2 regions of the Streptomyces sp. NPDC091292 genome follow, and region 1 is predicted to be linked to the other one. Evidence: predicted binding sites of a transcription regulator. Region 1 holds the regulator's gene; the other holds the start of a gene.
What was found. Region 1 encodes HspR, which represses chaperone genes until heat shock. Its sites were predicted from a motif close to TTGAGNNNNNNNNNCTCAA; they were not measured.

Region 1 (6,625 bases):
TGCTCCCCGAACTCCGACTCCTCCAGACCGGCGGCAGCCCGATCCGCTTCGTGGACGAACACGGCCGGACGCGGCTGCACCTGCCGGCCGAGTTCGCGGGCGGCGAGATGGAGGTGCTGCGAGGAGACCTGGCCCGAGTCCTGTACGAGCGCAGCCTCCCGCACACCGAGTACGTCTTCGGCGACTCGATCACCGCCCTCACCGAGACCGCCTCGGGCGTACGGGTCGACTTCCAGCGCGGCGCCACGCGCGACTTCGACCTGGTCATAGGCGCGGACGGGCTGCACTCGAACGTCCGCCGTCTCGCCTTCGGCCCGGAGCAGGACTACGTGAGCCACCTCGGCTATTACGCGGCCACGTGGCAACTGCCGAATGAGCTGAGCCTGGAGAAGGGCTCCGGCTCGATCGGCTACAACGCCCCGGGCCGACTCGCCTCCGTGGGAGCAGATCACAGGGACCCGACGCGGGCGGGCGCGTTCTTCATCTTCGCCGCGCCGGAACTGTCGTACGACCGCCACGACCCGGAACAGCAGAAGCGGCTGATCGACACCGCGTTCGCCGGCCTCGGCTGGGAGGTGCCGCGCCTGCTCGGCACGCTGCGCGAGGCCACGGACCTGTACTTCGACTCGATCAGCCGGGCGGATGTGAATTCCTGGTCCACCGGCCGGGTGTGCCTGGTCGGGGACGCGGCCTGCGGCGCCACGATCGGCGGCATGGGTACGGGAACGGCGATGGTCGCCGCGTACGTACTGGCCGGCGAACTCGCAAGGGCGCAGGACGACCACCGAACAGCTTTCAAGCGGTACGAGGACAGGCTCCGGAAGTACGCGAAGGGTTGCCAGGCGGGAGGAAACCGCACAGGAAAGTTCCTGGCCCCCACGACAACAGCGGGCATCCACCTCCGCAACAAGACACTGTCCCGCCCACTACTCCTGAGGGGGATGCTGAGGCTGGGGGAGAAGGTCAGCACGGTCCCGCTACCGAACTACGTATCACCCACACAACAGCCCCACCCGTAACCCGGCAGCCCGCCCGGGGCCCGGCAGCCCGCCCGTAACCCAGCAGCCCGGCCCGGGGCCCGGCAGCCCGCCCGCAACCCAACAACCCGCCCGCAACCAGGCAGCCCCACCCGTAACCCGGCAACCCGCCCGTAACCCGGCAGCCCCACCCCCAGCCCAACAACCCCGCCCGCAACCCGGCACCCATCCGACAGCCGCCCATATCCCGGCACCCATCCAACAGGGCCGCCCGTAAAGGGCGGGCGGGTGGGAAGTGCCCTTAGGGAACTTGGGCACCCGACATACCGCTCACCCAGACACGGCTCAACCGCCGGATGGCAAACGGCAGCGGCGCCACCGTGTTTCAGGTCCACGGTGGCGCCGCTGCTGGGGGGAAGCACCTGCGCGATTTATTACGACGGGGGAATCGCGTCAGGCACTGCGGGGGGTGGCGGAGATGGTTTCGGGGGCGTCCAACTCGACCATTTGTTCATGGTCGCGCTGGTCAAGATTGACAAAGATCATTCCGTACCGGACGGCACAGCGGACAGGCCGCGGCGCCCCCCGGGGCTTGCGCAGACACCGGTACGCCCGCACGTCCTCGTCCTCATCCCGTACGACGACGACTGGTTCACCGAACAGGGTGACCATGAGCGAGTCGCCTTCGTGCGGGATCGCCGTGACGAGATCGACGAAGTGCCATCCGGAGCGGTAGGCGGTCGCCATCTCGCGCCGGAACGAGCGGTCGTCGGGTGGCGTGGTCATGCGTCCGCGGTGGGCGCACCCGCCGGCCCGCTGGTCCAGGAGATGTCGTCCTGGGGCCCGCTGGTCCACGAGATGTCGCCCGTCGGTCCACTGGTCCAGGAGATGTCACCCGTCACCTTCGCCGGGGCGCTGGTCCACGAGATGTCACCCGGGGTCTTGCCCTGCGTGCTGGTCCACGAGATGTCGCCCGCCGGTCCACTGGTCCAGGAGATGTCACCCGCCACCTTCGCCGGAGCGCTGGTCCACGAGATGTCACCCGGAACCGCCGCGGTGAACGCAGCCACGGCAAAACCGATAGCAAGCACCGAGCGAAGCATTTTCTTGTACATGGTCGGCTTCGTCCTCACTTGATGGGTCCCTCTCCCCCGCACCACCTAGACGATGTCTCATTCCGGCACGTCGAAGCCACAGGGGCGATGCATCATGTTCTTGCACGTACAGGACCCTGGGGGGTGGAGATATGGTTACAAACGACGCAAAAACGGCACATCCTCACTCCATCACCGAACTATGCGGTGAAGGTGCACGTTTGTACGCCACAGCGCTCAGTGCGGGCAGGATCGCCCGCGCGGACGCCGAGGCGGCACCGTGTCTGCTCGAATTCGCCCTTCTGCACCCGGATCCGGACGACGCGAACTGGCTGCGCCCTGTGCCGCCGACGTCCGCGCTCGCCCAGCGACTGCACCCGATCGAACGGGAGATCCAGGACCGGCGCCGTCTTTCGGTGGACTTGACCGAAACGTTCGAGCCGTTCATGGCCATCACGGCGCAGACCCCCGCGACCACCCACGCGATCACCATCCTCGAAGGGTTCCAGAGCATCAACGCCGTCCTGGACACGGCGACCGCCGAGTGCACCGACGAGATCCTCATGATTCAGCCAGGAGGCGTCAGAGACTACGATGCCCTTTCGCAGTCGCTCGCACGCGTGCAGGAGATCCTGAGCCGGGGCGTGCGGATGCGGACGCTGTACCAGCACACCGTCCGGTACGGTCCGGGGATCTTCGCCTACCTCGAACAGATAGACCCCGGACGGGTGGAGGTGCGCACCCTCGAAGAGCTGATCGACCGCATGATCATCTTCGATCGGACGGTCGCGGTCATCCCCGCCCGCCAGGACCGTCAGATCGCCCTGGAGCTGCGCCATCCCGGCCTGGTCGACTATCTCGCCTCGGTGTTCGACCAGTTCTGGCGCCGGGCGACCCCGCTCACCGAGGCAACGCCCTCCGAATCGGCGCCGGACGGCATCACCCGGGTCCAGCGCACCATCGCCAAACTCCTGGTCGAGGGCCATGTCGACGAGGCCATCGCCCGGCGTCTCGGGATGAACGTCCGTACGTGCCGTGCCCATATCGCCAAGCTGGCAGCCGCGCTGGGCAGCGGCAGCCGCGCTCAACTCGGCTATCTGATCGCCCAGTCGGGAATTCTGGAACAGGAGCGGTGACCTCCACGTGACTGCTGAGCCCCACACTCATGGAGTCGAGGAGTTGTGCGAAGCGGGAAACCGCCTCTACGCACGCGCGTTGCGGGAGGGCCGGGTACCGGAGGAGGACTCCGTACTGGCGCCCTGTCTGGTCGACAACGGCCTGCTGCACGCCGACCTCAAGGACCCGCGGTGGCTGCGGCCGACCCCTCCGGCCGTCGCCCTGCACCACATGCTGCGCACCATCGAGGACGACATCGCCCGGCAGCGGCGCCGTGAGGAACGGCTCGCGGAGGCGTTCCAGCCGCTCCTCGCGCTCAGCAGCCGGTACGGCTTATTGCCGGAGACCCCCGTCATCACCGTGCTGCGCGGCCTCGAACGGATCGACAGCGCCATCGAACAGGCCGCGTTCGAGGTCACCGACGAGATGCTGACCGTGCAGCCCGGCGGGAAACGGCCGGCGCCCGTCCTGGCCACCGCCCTGCCCCGGGAGCAGAAGATGCTGTCGCGCGGCGGCCGGATGCGCACCCTGTACCAGCACACCTCGCGCCACTCGCCCACTGTCCTCGCGCACTACGAGGAGCTGAAGGGCGATGTCGAGGTCCGCACCCTCAACGAGGTCACCGAGCGGCTGCTCGTCTTCGACCGGCAGATCGCCTTCATCCCGGCCAGCGCCGACAACTCGGTGGCCCTGGAGGTCCGGCACCCGGCGCTCGTCAACTTCTTCGTGACGACGTTCGAGCGGCTCTGGCACATGGCGACACCGATGTGGCCGCGCGCCGCCCAGGAGACGTCCCCCGACGGCATCACGACCCGCCAGAGGGCCATCGCGGGGCTGCTCGTAGAAGGGCTCACGGACGAGAAGATCGCGGTCCGCCTCGGGATGAACGTCCGTACGGTACGGGTCCACATCGCCAAACTCGCGACCCTCCTCGGCAGCGGCAGCCGCGCCCAACTCGGTTATCTGATCGGGCAGTCGGGAATGCTGGAGCGGAACTGAGCCCGCCGCCGCCCGCGCCACCAGCGCCCTTACGGCCCGTTCATCCCCCTGTGCGCCCCTTGTCCCGCCTCCGGTCCGGACAGTGCAACAACATGACGGTGGTGCGGGGTGCGTCCGCGACGCAAGATGAACGCGGGGCGAGCCCGGGGGGGATGCTGTATCGCTCCGGAGTGCCCCCGGTCGGCCAATCCCCCTGGCCGGCCGGGGCCTCAGAGCCCACGCGCCGGTTCCTCCTCAACCGGCCGTGGGCACCGATCTGCAGGGCGCCGGCCGATCTGTGGGGCGCTGTTCGTGGGGCTCTATTCAGTGGGCCGCTTGGGCCGCCACACCACGAGCGCGCTGGTCTGCTGCACTTCCTGGTACGGCACGAGATCGCGGCGGTACGACGCGTGCACCGCCGCCTCCCGCTGGCGCATCGTCGCCGCGGCGCCGTCCACGGCCGACTGGAGTTCGGCGACCCGGGCCTGGAGCGCGGCCACCTGGTTCTCCAGTTCGATGATGCGCTTGATACCGGCGAGGTTGATGCCCTCGGCCTGCGACAACTGCTGCACCTGGCGGAGCAGTTCGATGTCGCGGGCCGAGTACCGCCGGCCCCGGCCCGCGGTGCGGTCCGGGGAGACGAGTCCGAGACGGTCGTACTGACGCAGGGTCTGCGGGTGGAGTCCGCTGAGCTGGGCGGCCACCGAGATCACGTACACCGGCGTCTCGTCGGTCAGTTCATACGCCCTGCCGACAAAAGAGTTCTGCCTTCGACGGCCGTCCATGCGTCATGCTCCCTTCGCGGCCTGGAACAGCTCCGCCCGCGGGTCCTCGCCCGCGGTCGCCTCGCGATACGCCTCCAGTGCGTCCCGCGCCGTGCCGGTGACGTCCCTGGGGACCGTCACCTCGACCGTGACCAGCAGATCGCCCCGGGTGCCGTCCTTGCGGACCGCGCCCTTGCCGCGGGCCCGCATGGTGCGGCCGTTGGGTGTGCCCGGCGGCAGCTTCAGCGTCACCGGGGGGCCGCCGAGCGTGGGCACCTTCACCTCGCCGCCGAGCGCCGCCTCCGTGAAGGAGACGGGCACCGTGACGGTGAGGTTGTCGCCCTTGCGGCCGAACACCGGGTGCGCCCCGACGTGCACCACCACGTACAGATCGCCGGCCGGGCCGCCGCGCTCGCCCGGTGCGCCCTTGCCGCGCAGCCGGATCCGCTGCCCGTCCGCGACGCCCGCGGGGATACGGACCTGCATGGTGCGGGACGACTTGGCGCGCCCCGAGCCCTTGCAGACCTCACAGGGGGTCTCGGCGATCAGACCGCGGCCCTTGCAGTCGACGCACGGGTCGGTGAGCGAGAAGCCGCCACCGCCGCCGCGCGACACCTGTCCCGTACCGACACACGTCGGGCACACGCGCGGGGTGCCGTTCTTGTCGCCGGTACCCGAACACGCCTTGCAGGGCTGCTGCGACGACATCCGCAGCGGCACCGTGGCCCCGTCGACGGCCTCCGTGAAGCTCAGCGACACCTCGGACTCGATGTCCTGGCCGCGCCGGGGCTGCGTACGCGTGCCCGCGCCCGCGCCGCCCCGGTTGAACAGGCCGCCGAAGACGTCGCCCAGGCCGCCGCCGAAGCCGCCGGCGCCTGCCGTGCCGCCCTGCGGCTGCCCGGCGCCGCCGAAGAGGTCGCCCAGGTCGAAGTTGAACGAGCCGCCGCCCGCACCGGGACCGCCGGGGCGGTACCCGCCGTTCCCGAAGAGGGTGCGGGCCTCGTCGTACTCCTTGCGCTTCTTGGGGTCGCCCAGGATGTCGTTCGCCTCGGAGATCTCCTTGAAGCGGTCCTCGGCCCTGGTGTTGCCCTTGTTGGCGTCCGGGTGGAACTCGCGGGCGAGCTTCCGGTACGCCTTCTTGATCTCGGCCTCGGTGGCGTCCTTGGGGACGCCGAGAACCTTGTAGTAGTCCTTCTCGATGAAGTCCTTGGTACTCATCCCCGACGTCCCTCCTCTCCGCTCCGTGAGACGTCAGCCCTCGTCCGGGCCACCGTTCTCCTTGTCCTTGGCCTCGGCGGGCTCCGTGCCCGCCCCGGCGTTCTCCGAGGTCTCGGACTTGACCGTCTGCGCGCCCGGCTGCGGCTCGGCGACGGCCACGCGCGCGGGACGGATGGTCCGCTCGCCGATCCGATACCCCGGTTGCAGAATCGCGACGCACGTCGTTTCGGTGACGTCCGGCGCATAGCTGTGCATCAGGGCCTCGTGGATCGTCGGGTCGAAGGGCTCGCCCTCCTTGCCGAACTGCTGAAGGCCCATCTTCGCGGCGACCGTCTCCACGGATTCGGCCACCGACTTGAAGCCGCCGACCAGCTCGCCGTGTTCCCGCGCGCGCCCGACGTCGTCGAGCACGGGCAGAAGCTCGGTGAGGAGGTTCGCGATGGCGATCTCCTTGACCGCGATCCGGTCCCGCTCCACG
Region 2 (6,625 bases), on a different contig from region 1:
AATTCGTGGTCCACACCATTTCCCGACGCGTTGATTTCGGCGGCCCGCCGCTCTCCGTTCCCGCCCTCGTGCACGTCAGCAGCCATGACCCGGTTTCCCACCTCTGAAAGTTTCTTTCATACGCGGCCATCGCCGCAGCTCCGCCAGTATTTCGCAGGAGTAGACCAACGGCAGCCACCGAACCCTCTTCCCACCCGCCCTTTTACGTGCGTAGCTTCAGTATCAGTGACATGCAACCGACAAGGTGGCACTTGGTCGGGCGCGCCCACACCGCGCACCGTCACCGCACACGGCCGTCCCGGCCCCCGCACTCCTCGCACCTGATCCCCCACCCAGCCACATCAGGCCATCGGAGGCACGATATGCCCGTGCACAGATCCTTAACCGCCAATCGCTCCCGACTGTCCGTCATCGGCATCCTTCTCGCGGCGCTCAGCCTGCTGTTGACCCTCCCCTCGGCCGCGCAGGCCGCCGACAGCGACGCGACCGCTCCCCCCGCATATCCGCCGCGCGGCTCGGCCCACCTGGGCATGGGCGTCGTCGAACACGACGGCCAGGGTGGCCTTCCCCGTGACACCCGCGCCGTCCAGACCGAGGGCGTGGACGTGAGCAGCCATCAGGGCAACGTCGCCTGGTCGACGTTGTGGAACAGCGGAGTCAAGTGGGCCTATACGAAGGCCAGCGAGGGGACGTACTACACGAACCCCTACTTCGCGCAGCAGTACAACGGCTCGTACAACATCGGCATGATCCGTGGCGCGTACCACTTCGCCACCCCCGACACCACGAGTGGCGCAACGCAGGCCAACTACTTCGTGGACCACGGCGGCGGCTGGTCGCGCGACGGCAAGACCCTGCCGGGCGCGCTGGACATAGAGTGGAATCCGTACGGCGCCGCGTGCTACGGCCTCTCGCAGAGCGCGATGGTGAACTGGATCCGCGACTTCACGAACCAGTACCGCGCCCGCACCGGCCGTGACGCCGTCATCTACACGGCGACGAGCTGGTGGACGCAGTGCACCGGCAACTCGTCGGCGTTCGGCGCGACCAACCCGCTGTGGGTGGCCCGGTACGCCGCCGACCCGGGCGCCCTCCCGGCCGGCTGGGGCTTCTACACGATGTGGCAGTACACCTCGTCGGGCCCGACGGTCGGCGACCACAACAAGTTCAACGGCGCCCTGGACCGCGTCCAGGCACTGGCCAACGGCTGACCCCACCGCCGCGGGCACTCCTCCACGCGGAAGGCCCGGCACCCACGAGGGGTGCCGGGCCCTTCCTCATCTCCCGTCCGCGTCCGTCACGCCGCGACCGGAAGTCCCGCGCCGTTCGTCGCCGGGGCGAGGGCGATGTCCAGGACCTGCCGGACGTCCGTCACGGGGTGGACGGCCAGCTTGTCCAGGACCTCGGCCGGTACGTCGTCCAGGTCGGCCTCGTTCCGCTTCGGGATCACGACCGTCGTGATCCCGGCCCGGTGGGCGGCGAGCAGCTTCTGCTTCAGACCACCGATCGGCAGCACCCGTCCGGTCAGCGAGACCTCACCGGTCATCGCCACATCCGTACGGACCAGGCGTCCGCTCAGCAGCGAGGCGAGGGCGGTCGTCATGGTGATGCCCGCGCTCGGCCCGTCCTTGGGGACCGCGCCCGCCGGGAAGTGGATGTGCGCTCCCCGGTCCTTCAGATCGCCGACCGGCAGCTCCAGTTCGGCGCCGTGCGAGCGGAGGAAGCTCAGCGCGATCTGCGCCGACTCCTTCATCACGTCGCCCAGCTGACCGGTCAGGGTCAGTCCGGCCGCGCCGGTCTCCGGGTCGGCGAGGGACGCCTCCACATAGAGGACGTCTCCGCCCGCGCCGGTGACCGCGAGCCCGGTGGCGACACCGGGGACGGCGGTGCGCCGCTCGGCGGGGTCCTGCGCGGCCTCCGGCACATGGTGCGGCCGGCCGATCAGCCCGCGCAGATCGTCGTCCGTGACGGTGTACGGCAGGTCCCGCTCGCCCAGTTCGTGCTGGGCCGCGATCTTGCGCAGCAGCCGGGCGATGCCCCGCTCCAGGTTCCGTACGCCCGCTTCCCGGGTGTACTCGCCCGCGAGCTTGCGCAGCGCGCTCTCGGCGAGGGTGACCTCGTCCTTCTCCAGACCGGCCCGCTCCAGTTGGCGCGGCAGCAGGTGGTCCCGGGCGATGACGACCTTCTCGTCCTCGGTGTAGCCGTCGAGGCGGACCAGCTCCATACGGTCGAGCAGGGCCTCCGGGATGGCTTCCAGGACGTTCGCCGTCGCCAGGAAGACGACGTCGGACAGGTCGAGTTCGACCTCCAGGTAGTGGTCGCGGAAGGTGTGGTTCTGCGCGGGGTCGAGGACTTCGAGCAGGGCAGCGGCGGGGTCGCCGCGGAAGTCGGAGCCGACCTTGTCGATCTCGTCCAGCAGGACCACCGGGTTCATGGACCCGGCCTCCTTGATCGCGCGGACGATCCGGCCGGGCAGCGCGCCGACGTACGTACGCCGGTGGCCGCGGATCTCCGCCTCGTCCCGGACACCGCCGAGCGCGACGCGGACGAACTTGCGGCCCATGGCGTGCGCCACGGACTCGCCCAGCGAGGTCTTGCCGACGCCGGGCGGGCCGACCAGCGCGAGCACCGCGCCGCCGCGCCGTCCGCCGACGACTCCGAGGCCCCGCTCGGCGCGCCGCTTGCGCACCGCCAGGTACTCGGTGATCCGTTCCTTCACATCGTCCAGGCCCGCGTGCTCGGCGTCGAGCACGGCACGGGCGCCCTGGATGTCGTAGCGGTCCTCGGTCCTCTCCTGCCACGGCAGTTCGAGGACGGTGTCGAGCCAGGTGCGGATCCAGGAGCCCTCGGGCGACTGGTCGCTCGCGCGCTCCAGCTTCTCGACCTCCTTGAGCGCGGCCTCACGGACGTTCTCGGGAAGGTCGGCGGCCTCGACACGGGTCCAGTAATCGTCGGACTCGTCCTCGTCACCCTTCTCGCCGTTCAGCTCCCGAAGCTCCTTGCGGACGGCTTCGAGCTGGCGGCGCAGCAGGAATTCGCGCTGTTGCTTGTCGACGCCCTCCTGGACGTCCTTGGCGATGGACTCGGCGACGTCCTGCTCGGCGAGGTGTTCGCGGAGCTGATCGGTGGCGAGCTTCAGCCGGGCCACCGGGTCGGCGGTCTCCAGCAGGGTGACCTTCTGGGCGAGGGACAGGAACGGTGAGTAACCGGAATTGTCGGCGAGCTGCGACACGTCCTCGATCGCCTGGACGCGGTCCACGACCTGCCAGGCGCCGCGCTTGCGCAGCCAGCTCGTCGCGAGGGCCTTGTACTCCTTCATCAGTTCGGTGACGGCACCGGGCAGCGGCTCGGGCACCGTTTCGTCGACCGGGGTGCCCTCCACCCAGAGGGCGGCACCCGGTCCGGTCGTACCGGCACCGATCCGCACGCGGCCACGGCCCCGGATCAGGGCGCCCGGGTCGCCGTCGGCGAGCCGGCCCACCTGCTCCACGGTGCCGATCACGCCGGTGCCCGCGTACGTCCCATCGATACGGGGGACGAGCAGCACCCGCGGCTTGCCGGGCGCCGAAAGGGCGGCGGCCTGGGCAGCCTCCACCGCGGCGCGTACATCGGTGTCGTTGAGGTCGAGCGGAACCACCATTCCGGGCAGCACGACCTCGTCATCGAGCGGCAGCACGGGCAGGGCGAGCGGAGTGGACTCAGCAGCCATGATCTCCCCTTCGGCAATCAAGTTGAGCTATACCGACTCAATGCAGAACGCCCCGCGAATGTTCCCGGCCCCTTGTTCGCCCACAGCGATAGCCCCCGGCGGCAGACCGGGCACCCCCCACGACCTGCCTGCTCTGTCACGGGAACAAGCCCAAGGCCGTCCCCCATTCCGCCGAACACTGACCGCCGTGGCGGAGCACCGCTGCGGCGGGAAGAAATGCGCCTGCGGCGCGGCGCCACCTGGCAGGGGGAGGGGTGCCGGACCCGCCACCAGCCGTCGGAGGCGGGAGGCCACGGCCCGCCGCCGGGCGGACGGAGGTCTGGGGCGGGTGGCGGCGGGATGCGGAGGGGGTCGCGGACTTCCGCCGGACACGCACCGTCGTGGCGAAGCACCGTTGCGCCGGGAAGTACTCCACCGGAGATTCGGGGCAGCGGCAGCGAGCGCTCCCCGCCGACGGAACACTCCCCGCCAGAACGGCGCATCGCCACAGCGGTGCCGCGACCCCCTCCGCCCGGCAGCCCGCCGCCGCAGGCAGTGCTCGCCGCAGCCGGTCAGGGGCCGCACTGCCGCCTGCCCCAGACCTCCTCCCCCTCCGGCAGAACACTCCCCGCCACAACGGCGCATCGCCACAACGGTGCATGACCGGCGAAATCCACAACCCCCTCCACACCCAGCCGCCACAGCCGATGCTCGCCGCAGGCGGTCAGGGGGCCGCCGACCTTGCTGTGCCTGCCCCAGACCTCCTCCCGCCTCCAGCCGAACACTCCCTGCCGCAACGGCGCGTCGCCACGACGGTGCATGACCGGCGAAATCCACAACCCTCTCCACACCCCCACAGCCCACCGCCACAGGCAGTGCTCGCCGCGGGCGGTCAGGGGCCGCCGACCTCGCTGCCGCCTGCCCCAGCCCCCCTCCCGTCTCCGCAGAACACTTCTCGCCGCAACGGCGCTACGCCACAGCGGCGCGTGTCTGGCGGAATCCGCGACCCCCTCCCCCCCCAGCCCGCCGCAGGCTGAGTTCGCGCGGCCGGTCAGGGGTCGCCCATTTCCGGCGGAACACTTCCCGCCGCAACGGCGCATCGCCACGACGGTGCGCGTCCGGCGAAATCCGAGCCCGCCGCCAGCCGCCACAGCCGGTGCTCGCCGCAGGCGAAACTTCCCGCCGCAACGGCGCTACGCCACGACGGCGCGTGTCCGGCGGAATCCGCGCCCCCCTCCACACCCCCCAGCCCACCGCCACAGGCACTGCTCGCCGCAGGCGGTCAGGGACCGCCGACCTCACTGCCGCCAGCCCCAGACCTCCCCCGCCCCCGGCGAAACACTCCCCGCCGCAACCGCGCACCGCCACAGCGGCCCGTAACCGGCGGAACCCGCAACCCCCTCCACACCCCACCGCAGACACTGCTCGCCGCAGGCGGTCAAGGGCCGCCGACCTCACTGCCGCCAGCCCCAGACCTCCCCCGCCCCCGGCGAAACACTCCCCGCCGCAACCGCGCACCGCCACGACGGCGCGTGTCCGGCGGAATCCGCGACCCCCTCCACACCCCCCAGCCCGCCGCAGGCGAAGTTCGCGGTGGCCGGTCAGGGGCCGCCGAATGCCGGTCACCGGCCCCCCGTACTCGTCAGGACCGGTAGTCCGGAGCCACCCGGTCCAAGAGGCGGAGCATCGCCGACCACGCCAGGTCGTAGGCGTCCGCGTCCTCCAGGTCCGTTTCCGCTTCGCCCGTGAGCTGGCGGGCCGTGTAGTCGCAGATCTCGGCCGGAGGGATCACCAGTGCGCTGCCGCCCGCCTGTGCCGTGACCTGGATTTCGCAGGCCTTCTCCAGGTAGTACATCCGCAGGAACGCCTGCGCCGCGCTCTCCCCGACCGTCAGCAGCCCGTGGTTGCGCAGGATCAGCGCCGGATGCCCCCCGATGTCCGCGACCAGCCGCTTCTGCTCGTCCAGGTTGAGGGCGACCCCCTCGTAGTCGTGGTAGCCGACGCGGTCGTAGAACTCCATCGACATCTGGTTGAGCGGCAGCAGCCCGCCCTCCTGCGCGGCGACCGCGCACCCGGCCTTGGTGTGCGTGTGCAGCACGCACTGGGCGTCCTCCCGCGCGCGGTGGATGGCGCTGTGGATCACGAACCCCGCCGGATTCACCGGATACGGGCTCGGCTCCACCGCCTTCCCGTCGAGGTCGATCTTGACCAGATTGGACGCGGTGATCTCCTCGAAGAGGAGCCCGTACGGGTTGATCAGGAAGTGATGGTCCGGCCCCGGCAGCCGCAGCGAGATGTGCGTGAAGATGAGGTCGGTCATCCGGAAGTGCGCCACCAGCCGGTACACGGCGGCCAGTTGACACCGCAGCTCCCACTCGGCGGCGCTCACCGAGACGGTCTTCTCCACGGCGGTCTTCTCTGCCGTACTCGTCATGCTCGTACTCCTCACTCAGGTCGGATCACTCAGGTCGAGTCGCTCAGGTCGGGTCGACGACGGGGGTCAGCGGTCGGCCCGTGCGCTGCCAGGCCAGGATGTTCTCCGCCGGGCCCGTGACATAAGCCCGGATCGAGGCATCGGAGAGGAACGCGCTGTGCGGGGACAGCTGGATACGCGGATGGGTGAGCAGCGGATCACCGGCGGGCGGCGGCTCGACCGGCAGCACGTCGAGCGCCGCACCGGCGAGCCGCCCCTCGTCCAGCGCGGCGAGCAGCGCACCGGGGTCGACCAGTTCGCCCCGCGACACGTTGACCAGGAAGCCGCCCGGCCGCAGCCGGCCGAGGAAGGCGGCGTCGACAAGTCCCCGGGTCTCGTCGGTGAGCGGCACATGCAGCGAGAGCACATCGGTGCGGGGCAGCAACGCGTCCAGCGAGTCGGCGCGTTCGACGCCGTCGGGCCAGTCGGCGGCGCGCGGGTCGTAGGCCACGACGGTCCCGAAG

Region 2: a site for HspR is predicted at 3,732-3,750, ahead of lon (endopeptidase La). Genes of this name have one in related genera too.

Annotation. Positions count from the first base shown of each region.
Region 1 covers NZ_JBIVUQ010000004.1:464,919-471,543, forward strand. Annotated here, with positions in the region: gene ACIQNU_RS16340 (FAD-dependent monooxygenase) at 1-1,019, shown strand, start outside; gene ACIQNU_RS16345 (hypothetical protein) at 1,431-1,763, opposite strand; gene ACIQNU_RS16350 (hypothetical protein) at 1,760-2,047, opposite strand; gene ACIQNU_RS16355 (helix-turn-helix transcriptional regulator) at 2,224-3,207, shown strand; gene ACIQNU_RS16360 (LuxR C-terminal-related transcriptional regulator) at 3,215-4,186, shown strand; gene ACIQNU_RS16365 (heat shock protein transcriptional repressor HspR) at 4,486-4,950, opposite strand; gene dnaJ (molecular chaperone DnaJ) at 4,954-6,147, opposite strand; gene grpE (nucleotide exchange factor GrpE) at 6,181-6,625, opposite strand, start outside.
Region 2 covers NZ_JBIVUQ010000003.1:544,922-551,546, reverse strand. Annotated here, with positions in the region: gene ACIQNU_RS13810 (MarR family winged helix-turn-helix transcriptional regulator) at 1-86, opposite strand, end outside; gene ACIQNU_RS13805 (lysozyme) at 363-1,211, shown strand; gene lon (endopeptidase La) at 1,298-3,709, opposite strand; gene ACIQNU_RS13795 (class II aldolase/adducin family protein) at 5,331-6,122, opposite strand; gene ACIQNU_RS13790 (C-terminal binding protein) at 6,166-6,625, opposite strand, start outside.